DNA from 2 places in the Paenibacillus sp. Mc5Re-14 genome. Region 1 is predicted to be linked to the other one. Evidence: riboswitches for the same ligand, from Rfam matches in the RefSeq annotation. Region 1 holds a riboswitch; the other holds the start of a gene.
What was found. A riboswitch is a leader RNA that binds a small molecule or an ion and turns the genes downstream of it on or off. The one in region 1 is predicted to bind cyclic di-AMP.
Positions count from the first base shown of each region.

Region 2: it holds a riboswitch for cyclic di-AMP, as region 1 does, so the genes downstream of both, BN1546_RS04875 (hypothetical protein) here and BN1546_RS16520 (TrkH family potassium uptake protein) in region 1, are expected to answer to the same signal.

Region 1 is NZ_CVPD01000001.1:3,636,002-3,641,654, reverse strand. It holds gene BN1546_RS16530 (LysR family transcriptional regulator) at 1-421, shown strand, start outside; gene BN1546_RS16525 (potassium channel family protein) at 427-1,104, opposite strand; gene BN1546_RS16520 (TrkH family potassium uptake protein) at 1,123-2,463, opposite strand; cyclic di-AMP (ydaO/yuaA leader) riboswitch at 2,873-3,025, opposite strand; gene BN1546_RS16510 (CPBP family intramembrane glutamic endopeptidase) at 3,287-5,017, shown strand; gene uvrC (excinuclease ABC subunit UvrC) at 4,986-5,653, opposite strand, start outside.
Region 2 is NZ_CVPD01000001.1:1,041,507-1,047,159, reverse strand. It holds gene BN1546_RS04890 (urease accessory protein UreF) at 1-377, opposite strand, end outside; tRNA gene BN1546_RS04885 (tRNA-Leu) at 641-723, shown strand; gene BN1546_RS04880 (glutathione peroxidase) at 872-1,357, opposite strand; cyclic di-AMP (ydaO/yuaA leader) riboswitch at 1,822-1,995, shown strand; gene BN1546_RS04875 (hypothetical protein) at 2,109-2,504, shown strand; gene kdpF (K(+)-transporting ATPase subunit F) at 2,689-2,766, shown strand; gene kdpA (potassium-transporting ATPase subunit KdpA) at 2,912-4,588, shown strand; gene kdpB (potassium-transporting ATPase subunit KdpB) at 4,643-5,653, shown strand, end outside.

The DNA.
Region 1 (5,653 bases):
TCATTTGGAGCTAGTCGTCCCCATCGGGCATGAATTAACTGTCAAGACAGGAACGGCTTCAATGAAGGACCTGCAAGGATTGCCGATGATCATTTTCTCCAAAGGAACCTGGTACCGCAGCCTGACGGATGACTTGTTCCAGCGCAGCGGCATTATGCCGGATATCCGCATGGAAATCGACTCCTTCGAGGCGATTGTACGCCTGCTTCCAACCTGCAAGGCATCCGCTTTGCTGCCCAAATCCTACTTGCGCAGCGAACTGCTGCGAGATAATGGACTTACTGCATTGTACTTGCCTGATTTGAAGGAGACACGCCGAACGACCTCCCTCATATACTCAGAAACGGCCGATCTCGGCCCGACAGCACGACGCTGGATTAGCGAGACACGCGCTTCGTTTGCAGGCTACCGTATGGTGTAGAGAATTTAACCCTCTTCATTGACATTAACGACCTCATCCTCAAAGCGGCCGATATTGTCATTGGAGCCGATAATGACCATAATATCGTCTGCTTTCAGCCGATCCATAGCTGTCGGCGCGATCAAGATACCATTCGCCGTATGAAGTGCCACGATGCTGCAACCAAAGCGGGTACGAGCATTTAATTCTGCTAACGTTTTGCCATTCAGACATGCAGGCACATTGAGTTCCACAATGCTGTATTCCTTGGACAGCTCCAAATAATCGAGCAGATTAGGCGTGACCAGCTGATGCGCTACCCGAATACCCATATCTCGTTCCGGATAAATGACTCGGTCCACCCCAAGCTTCTCTAACGCACGCCCATGCAGTACAGATATAGCTTTGGCTACGACTTTTCTCACACCCAGCTCCTTCAGCAAAATGGCGGTCAGGATGCTTACCTGAATATCATCACCAATTGCAACAATGCCGCAATCGAAATTACGGATGCCCAGTGACCGCAACGCATCCTCATCTGTAGCGTCCGCCACGACAGTATGTGTCAGGATCTCACTCATACTGTCTACAACATCCTCATTCCGATCAATGCCCAGCACCTCGCACCCCATATCCACCAATTGCAAAGCCAGGCTTGAGCCAAACCGTCCCAGGCCAATGACTACAAACTGCTGCGTTTTCATATCTACTCGAAAACTCCCTTACCCTATAATTATTTTACCTTCTGGATGACGATACAATTCCTTACCCTTTTTCGGTCCCAGTGCATAAGCTAGCGTGAGTGGACCCAGCCTGCCTGCAAACATCGTCAGAGTAATCACCAGCTTGCCTACAACTGACAAATCAGGTGTAAGCCCCATAGACAGCCCTACTGTACCAAATGCAGACACTGTCTCGAACAAGATCATTAGAAAATGATGATCTTCGGTTGCGGACAGAATCATCGTCACCCCAATCACGAACAGCAGCCCCAGCAAGGTAATGGTCAAAGCCTTATAAATTCGTGCCTGCGCAAGTCGGTACCGGAACAGCACAATATCTTCCCGTCCCCGCAGCATCGAAAACACCGCTCCAATGAGCAGGGCAAATGTAGTGGTCTTAATCCCGCCCCCAGTGGAGCCAGGCGAAGCTCCAATAAACATGAGTATGATGATAAAAAACTGCGTAGCCTGCCGCAAGCCTGCAATGTCCAGCGTGTTGGCACCTGCGGTACGTGGAGTAACGGACTGGAATAAAGAACCCAGCAGTTTACCACCCCAATCAAGCGAGCCAAGCGTCTTTGGATTCGTAAACTCAAATACAAAAATGACGAGCGTCCCGACGACAATCAGAGCAGCTGTCATGCTGAGTACCACCTTGGTATGTAAGGATAGTCTCTTACGCTTACGATAATCTGCCAGGTCTGACATCACTACAAAACCAATACCACCCGAAATAATGAGAAACATGGCTGTAAAATTAACAATCGGATCATATACATAACCTGTCAGGCTGCGAAATTCACCGAATAAATCAAAACCAGCATTATTAAACATGGAAATGGCATGCCAAATTCCAAAATAAATCGCCCTGCCGACAGGCATATCAAATGACCAGCGAATCGAAAAAATAGCTGCACATACTCCCTCAATCATCAGCGAGTACCATAGCACCTTGCGGATCAATCCAACAATTCCTTCGACAGAGGTCTGATTCATCGCTTCTTGCAAAATAAGGCGCTCCCGCAAGGAAATGCGACGTTTGAACACCAGCGCAATCAAGGTAGCCATGGTCATAAAGCCAAGACCACCGATCTGGATCAGCGCAACGATAACGATTTGACCAAAGGTTGTAAAAAAGAGCCCTGTATCCTTAACGACAAGCCCGGTTACACAGGTCGCGGACGCGGCAGTAAACAAAGCGTCTATAAACGCAAGTGGTCTTCCTGTTGTATTAGAGATGGGCAGCATTAACAATAAACTACCTATTAGAATGATAATGGCAAAGCCTGCAACGAATATCTGCGGTGGAGAAAGCCGAAGCCAGCGTGCATTGGGATTCATCTATTCATCACTTCTCTCCTAATCCTTAAAACTATAAAAACAGTGACTTAATACGGTGTAAGCCCGCTACGCGTTCCATTTATCTTCCGATCGTCGTTGCCCCTGATTTTTTTGATTTTCCAAACCTTAAGTAGCTATAATTAACATTCCCTGAATACAGGAAGAATGCATGTCAAACACTACTCGGCTCCCTGTGCTATTGGCGAGCAGCAGCGAAGGGGGCAGAATTGTTCTGAAGAAGCGAAGCGTTTGCCTTTATCTCCGGATTTTAACCATTAAAGGGTTTATACAATCAAAAAAAATCCGGGGATAACAGCAAACGGAAGAATAATCTGAACCCGCAGCGGTCTAACCAATCCAAACACTTTTATACACACAAAAAAAGACACCGGAAAACCGAGTGCCTGACTTGGTTCCTGCCCACAGCCTACGAGGTTAGCTGACGGATTCGGACAGCACAGTATGCCCTATTTACACTTCCGGTCCATCAGGATCGGCTGTAAAATTCACCCCAGTAACATGGTTCCCCCGTTTTCTCATAGAAATTCGGCTTAAATGTATATCATTACCCATATATTTCATAGGCATTGCCTCAAGATTATAATCCTTCTCTATCCAGATCACAAAATCGATTTCGCCGAAAAAACGTGAAATTGGCTTTAATTCGCGAATAGACATCGGTTAATCACAGCTTATCTAATTTTATTAAAACTTTAAAGTGCTTTCACTCTGTTTTCATGAATATCGCTGGTCTGTTGGCGGGAACCTGTGCAGTATGATATCTTTAATGGATGTTCTTATTTACAGATTAAGGAGGAAACTCATGAATCCTATCGGGAAACCGGTCGTGCTCACGGCCAACTTCAAAAAATTAGGCTTGCTGGGCGGGGTTGGCCTGATTTGCTTTTTTATCTTTCAATTGCTTATTCCCTCGCTTAGCAATCCAAGTCCGGAATCATTGATGAATGCAAAGGTCATCAGCAAACAAGAAGCGGTCATACACGCCCTGGACTTCGCCCGTTCCGAGTTGGGCTATACGGAATCACAGCCAGAGAAGCCCGTCGTAACCTATCAGGCTGAAACAGATTTGTACGGTTATTTATCCAGAGAAAAATTGGTTCAAGAGTACGATCGTACATGGAAAAAAAATTATCCATATGAAACCTTTCGGGTTGATTTGCCTGACTCCTCGGCGAAGGGCAAGCTGCAAATTCATGTGGATTTATCCACTGGGAAGGTCGTTAGCTTTAAACGGATCACCTCCAGCACCAATTACACACAGGCTGATGTTTCTACAGATGAACAAGCACGAAGCAGACTTGTACGTGTAGCTGAGGGTGACATGACGCTCGAAGCCAAGGAACAGGCTGCAGCAATATGGATCAAACGCTTTGGCTTTAAGCCATCTGAATTGAAGCTCGCGACCACTGAGGGGGAAGGTGGATTAAAATATACCGTGGACGGAAAGAAAATCGGCGCCTCGGTACTTACGCTGGCTTTTACTTTTGAAGACGGGGATGTTCGCTCGTTTACCCAAAGCTTTTCGGCCCCTTCGTCCTATACCGACTATGTTAAAAAGCAAACATACTGGGCGAATTGGATGACTTATGCGGGTTATGCCCTATTTAGCTTTGTCCTGAGCGTACTTGCCATTGTATATGCGTCACTCACCCGACGACATACTTCATTTGTGCGCGGTATTATTCTGTCCATTGTATACTTTATTGCTAGTATAGCTGGGACAATGAACATGCTGCCTTTATTGCAAGCTGAAGCAGGCAGTAAGGGCATGCTTATATTTCTTATGGTATTCCAGGTTGGTGTTACCTTCTTCATGGCTGTAGCCCTCTATTTCTCCTTGGTAGGCGGCGACGGGCTTATGCGTCAGGTTGGACTAAATGCATGGCCACGTGCTAAAGAGCCGGGCTACGGATTGTATGTGCTTCGCAGTATGTATGTCGGTTACTTGTGGGCCTTCATTTTACTGGGCGTACAATCCATTTTGTTCTTTGTATTGGAGCGCACATTTAATACGTTCTCCACTACAGACGCCACGCAGTCCCCTTACAATATGGCTTATCCATGGCTATTGCCGATTATGGCTTGGATGGCAGGTATTGGAGAAGAAACTGTTTACCGTCTATTTGGTATTCCGATGGTAAAAAAAATAGTCAAGAATACGTTTGTTGCTTGTCTGATCACTACGCTTATTTGGGCACTGGGACATACGCTTTATCCGATCTATCCGGTGATTTCCAGACCTATTGAACTGACTTTTCTTGGTTTGCTGTTTAGTTTCGTGTTCCTGCGTTACGGCTTTATCGCTGCCATGTTCAGCCACGTTATTTTTGACAGCATATTAATGGGGCTTAGTGTGATAAGTCTGGGAGACACCGTGAATGTGAGCGCCGGCCTATTCTGGATCTTACTTCCGGCTATTGTAGGCTACATCATTTACTGGTTTAGTCCCAAAAAACCTAATCGAATCATGTTTGAACCCATGAAAAAAGAGGAGCCGTATTCTACGACTCCTCCTCCCGAAGGGCAGCTATAATCTGACGAGCAAGCTTATCCCCAATAGAGAGAGGCCGGAAGTCTTCGACGCTGGCCTCTCTTATTTTTTTGAGCGATCCAAAATGCTTAAGCAGCAACTTACGCCGTTTCTCGCCGATGCCTGGAATGGAGTCCAACTGGGAAGTTACCATAGATTTGCCGCGCTGCTCGCGGTGGAACGTGATGGCAAAACGGTGAACCTCGTCCTGGATCCGTTGCAGCAGATAAAATTCCTCGCTATTGCGTGCAAGTGTCACGGCCTCAAATGTTTCTCCCATCAGTAGTTGGGAAGTTCTGTGTTTGGCATCTTTCACCAAACCACACACAGGTATAAACAAACCCAACTCATTTTCCAATACATCGGTTGCCGCTCTAATTTGTCCACGCCCACCATCGACAATGATCAAGTCGGGACGTTCAAGATTTTCCTTCAGCACACGTTCATATCGACGCCGAATAACCTCACGCATCGTCTCATAATCATCTGGTCCCTGCACAGAACGGATCTTGTATTTTCGATACTCCTTCTTGGCAGGCTTGCCATCAATAAAGACGATCATAGCCGAGACTGGATCAGAACCCTGAATGTTGGAATTATCGAACGCCTCTACCCGATGCAGACTATCCAGCCCAATGG
Region 2 (5,653 bases), 2.6 Mb from region 1:
ATTGCATTGTATTGAGTGAGTGTGTCTTCCAGTTGGTCAAATGCAAGCCAAGGATAAAGAGCCTTGGTGAGCTTGAGCAGACGCTGGCCAGAAAGTCGCGATTTTTTCACATACTGCGAGGAAGGGTGCTGGGTGTACAGCATTTTATCAATAAGGGCGATCCGCCAACCGTCATTCTGCTGGATGGCTGCATACAGACTTTTGATGGCCATGCCGTCAAGGGTTGTAATTTGAGGATACCAATCGTCTCGCATAAAATGTTTCAGATCCTGTAGACTGTTCAAGTTTCCGTTACGGAAACGTTCATCCAGTCCGTAGAAACGGGTAAAACCACCAATGGGTAGGGAAGGGTCCAACAACAATGCGTAGTTTAGCAATCGGTTACCTTTATGCAGGATGGTTCGCCTCCTTGAGGTGAATATTTGTGTTAGTTTATTTGACTCTAATCTTATTTATATAATAATAGTTCAATTATTTATGTAATATATATTTACACTTCGAGCTCTTTCATGTCAAATTAAATAATTTTATTGCTTATATATGTTATATAAAGTTACACTAAAAATAATTATAATATTATTGTTTACAAATTGTTGCTGAGAGAGTATAATAAATCTGTTGCCTCAATACATTGTGACATGCGGTCGTGGTGGAATGGCAGACACGCTATCTTGAGGGGGTAGTGGGCGTACGCCCGTGGAGGTTCGAGTCCTCTCGACCGCATTATGTGTAATACCCAGTTGAAAAAGCATCCTGACACGTTTTACGTGAAGGGGTGCTTTTTTCGTTAAATATTTTTCGTTATATCATTCTGTTACAGAAGCGGTCATATGGACAGCGGACCGCTCGTTAACTGTAATGAAGAAAGATGTCAGTTTTTCCGCAAAAGCTTCTCAATATCTCCTATAAGCTTATCTGGAGTGGTTTGCGGCGCATAACGCTTAAATACGTTACCTTCTCGTGTAATTAAGAATTTAGTGAAATTCCATTTGATCGCTTTGGAGCCTAATACTCCTGGAGCAGTGTGGGTCAGGTAGTGAAATAAAGGATGTGCCTGATCACCGTTGACATCTGTCTTGGCGAACATGGGGAAGGTTACACCGTAATTGATTTGGCAAAACTCGGAGATCTCCTCGCTGGAGCCCGGCTCTTGTTTGGCGAACTGGTTGCTGGGAAATCCCAAAATTTCGAGCCCCTGTTCATGATACTGGTCATATAGCTCTTGTAGCGCCTTGTACTGGGGGGTTAACCCACATTTGCTGGCAGTATTCACGATAAGTAGAACTTTCCCTTCGTATGTGGATAACGGAATTTGTACCCCTTGTAGGGTCTGTGCATCATATTTATATACGGTCAAGATATCCCTCCTCATTCAATATTCTGCAATTAAATTGTAAGCAACTCAACAAGGGGTTGCAAGTCCGGAAGAGTATACGGGCATTGGACCATTGTAAAATCGTCTTTTGTTCAAAACGGTAAATCGCACTTCAAATGGAGCTAATTGAGGTGTTTCTTCTCATAAAAACGGGTTCAATCGGTAATTATCTGGCACATATAGCGTATTTTCTTTCCTTTTTGCAAATAAGGAGTAACTAAGCCATACCCTACGCCAATATTGACATGCCTTTCATTTTCAAAAAGGGGTGAAATACAGAGTTTTAAAGAGATACGAGAAGCATAGATGCCTTGTAAGCGTTATTCTTAATCTCCTATGCTCTAAAGGGTGATTTATAGCCCCGCCGTTGAGCTTTACAGTCTTCCTTGCACGGGTGTATGATTCAAGACGTAATTTCAAATTAACACCAATGAAGCAACAACGAATTGTCTAAAGCGCTGAATTTTGCAGTTGCAAAAGCGGGGGAACCAACGAGTATGTACGGCTTTGCAAGCCGTGTGTGTCTCATGGGGTGAATTTTCCGGCCAAGTGCCGTAAATAGGGCGACTCTCACGTCCGAATCCGACAGCTAACCTCGTAAGCGTACAGGGAGAGGCAACAAACCGCCGTGTGCAACCATGGTTTATTTTATCATGGAATGTATGAAGCCGGAGGAAGCCTTTTTCCTTCGGCTTCTTTTTGTTGTCTTTTTATACCGGGAGAGGAGCTACTGATGGAAGGTCGGTTAATTATTGTCACTGCACCGAATGAAGCGGGCAGAAGTTTTGTGAAATTGCTTATGTTTAAAAAATTGGCGTTTGCAGTTCTCACAAATAGCACTCAGGAGGAACGACAGCTCAAAAAAATGGGTGTGGAGCATATTGTGCGCATCAATACGATGCAAGCGGGAAAATGGAATTTTCCTAAAAAAGAAATTGGTAGTGTGTATTTGTTCGAAAACAGCTTGAATCTGACTTGCCGTTTCCTGCAAATATGTCGGCCACTAACATCAGAATTGATCTATGTTATTACGCACGGCTGTAATCCACAAGGAATTTATCGGGGATTGGGAGCGGACCATGTGATCTACACATTGAACGGAGAGGTGGGTTTCCTGCTGAACGGATAAGCACTTATAACATAGCTGGTTTATGATTTTATGATGGAATCGGAAATGACGATCTGAAGAGCGATACGGAGGGTATGAACATGATGGATTTATACATGCTGCTCATAATGGCTGTGAGTTATGGAGTGATACTGCTGTTTGTACGCTGGTGTGATGCGCAGACCTCAAAAGGAGGCCGAAGAGGATGATTGTTGTGCTAGGACTCACGGCTATTGTGTTCGTGTATTTAATCTACTCACTCCTGAATCCTGAAAAGTTCTAGTCAACTATAGGATCGAGCAGGCGGGAACAGCAGATCAAGAAGGAAGCATCAGAGGTGTAGATTTTCGCAAACGTGTGCACTCAATGGATGTTCTGAATCAGGTCTGTTGTTCCAAATGCAGGAGCATTTTAAGGAGGAATAGAGGATGGAGCTACTGCAAATTGGAATTGTGATCGTCATATTGCTGCTCTTGGTTAAGCCAGTGGGTACCTATATGTATCACGTATTTTCGAATGAACCGAATCGGACGGATCGGATTTTTGGTGGGACGGAAAAGCTGATTTATAAGGCTGTAGGCTTGAAGAAACAGGACAGCATGCGTTGGACCACGTATGCTATGAGTTTCATTGCAACCAATGTGGTGCTTGTGGGGATCAGCTACCTGCTATTGCGCTTGCAGGCTATACTCCCAGGCAATCCGGTTGGAAACAGCAATATGGAAGCATCATTGGCCTTTAATACGGTAATCAGCTTTATGACCAATACGAATCTCCAACATTATAGCGGAGAAAGCGGGCTTACGTATCTGACACAGATGGCGTTCGTCACGATGATGATGTTTACTTCGGCTGCTTCGGGGCTTTCGGTTGCTGCGGCTTTTATGAGGGGATTGACGCGGCGCGGTGAAGGGCTGGGTAATTTTTTTCAAGATTTTATTAAAGCCAACATACGGATTTTCCTGCCGCTTGCCTTTATACTTACGCTGGTGCTGGTGGGACTAAAAGTACCACAGACGCTACAGCCTACAGCGGATATTACGACTTTAAGCGGTACACAGCAGCAGATTGCTATGGGACCTATTGCCTCATTGGAATCCATCAAGCATTTGGGCACGAACGGGGGCGGTTTTGCGGGAGCTAATTCTGCTCATCCTTTTGAGAATCCAAGTCCTTGGACGAACGTACTGGAAATTTTAGCAATGTGGGTAATGCCGGCTTCGCTGCCGTATACTTTTGGATTGTTTGCCCGTAATCGCAAGCAGGGCTGGATTATTTTTAGCTCGATGATGGTCTTGTTCCTTATTTTTCTATCCATAACGTATGTGTCGGAGAAGACAGGTAATCCGTTAATCCAGGCACTGGGTATGGATGCATCTCAGGGAAGCATGGAAGGGAAAGAGGTTCGTTTCGGCATTGGACAATCGGCATTATTCACTGCGGTCACAACGGCGGCGACGACAGGTTCGGTCAATAATATGCATGATACACTGACCCCGCTAGGTGGTATGGCTGCTTTGGGAGAAATGATGCTAAACGTCATTTTTGGCGGCAAGGGCGTCGGGCTGATGAATATGCTGATGTATGCGATTCTGGGGGTGTTTATATGCGGTTTGATGGTCGGAAGAACCCCGGAATTTATGGGTAGGAAAATTGAAGGCAAGGAAATGAAGCTGATTGCGATTGCCATTTTGGTACATCCGTTTCTTATTCTTGCTCCAACTGCGCTTGCGTTTATGAGTCATTGGGGATACGATGCGGTCTCTAACCCCGGATATCACGGGTTGACTCAGGTGCTTTATGAATATGCATCATCTGCGGCAAATAACGGTTCAGGATTTGAAGGCCTTTCAGATAACAACGTGTTCTGGAATGTTACAACAGGAGCAGTTATGTTTTTTGGACGATATGTATCCATGATTGCATTGCTGGCTGTGGCAGCTTCGTTGAATGCCAAAGCCCCGACCCCGGTGACGATAGGCACACTGCGCACGGACAACAAGCTGTTTGGAGCCATCCTCATCGGAGTTGTTCTGTTGATTGGTGCGTTAACCTTTTTGCCGGTGATCGTATTGGGTCCTGTAACTGAATTTTTGACCATGTGATGAAAAATGAGCATGAAGAAGAAAAATGAGAATGGATGAACGGGGTGCTTGATCATGAAGGAAGAACGCAAACGCATGCTGGATAGAAGCATCTTGAAGCAGGCGATCAAGGATAGCTTTATCAAATTAAATCCAATGATCATGATGAAAAATCCTGTCATGTTCGTCGTGGAGATCGGTACATTGGTCGTACTGCTCATGCTACTGCTTCCCGGTTATTTTGGAGCCGGCAAGGAAATGGGCTTTAACTTGGCTGTATTTATTATTCTGTTGTTCACGCTGCTTTTTGCTAACTTTGCCGAAGCGCTCGCGGAGGGACGGGGGAAGGCACAAGCTGCTTCCTTAAAAAAATCCAAGCAGGACTCGCGAGCTAATAAGCTTGTCGGAAATGAGATTCAAGTAGTCAGCTCGACAGCATTGCGTAAAGGTGACGTGGTAATCGTCTCTCAGGGCGAAATGATTCCAAGTGATGGTGAGGTCATTGAAGGCCTGGCTTCGGTGGATGAATCTGCGATTACGGGAGAATCAGCTCCAGTCATTAAGGAATCGGGCGGTGATTTTTGCTCGGTAACTGGCGGGACGCGGGTGGTCAGTGACCGCATTAAGGTGCGGATTACGACTGAGCCGGGTGAGACGTTTATTGATAAAATGATTTCGCTCGTGGAAGGTGCACAGCGGCAAAAAACGCCAAATGAAATTGCACTGAATACATTGCTGATTAGTTTGACGATTATTTTTCTAATTGTGGTGGTGACGCTGGCTCCGATAGCCCGTCATTTTAAGATTGATTTGCCTGTTCCCGTGCTGATTTCGTTGCTAGTCTGTCTGATTCCGACCACGATTGGCGGGCTTTTGTCGGCTATTGGGATTGCCGGTATGGACCGGGTTACCCAGTTTAACGTGCTGGCCATGTCAGGCAAGGCGGTAGAAGCATCCGGGGACATCAATACGATGATTCTTGATAAAACGGGTACCATCACCTTCGGAAACCGGATGGCGAGTGAATTCGTGGTGGTGGATGGTATAGAAAAGGCAGAGTTAGCGAAATGGGCGGCGATGAGTTCA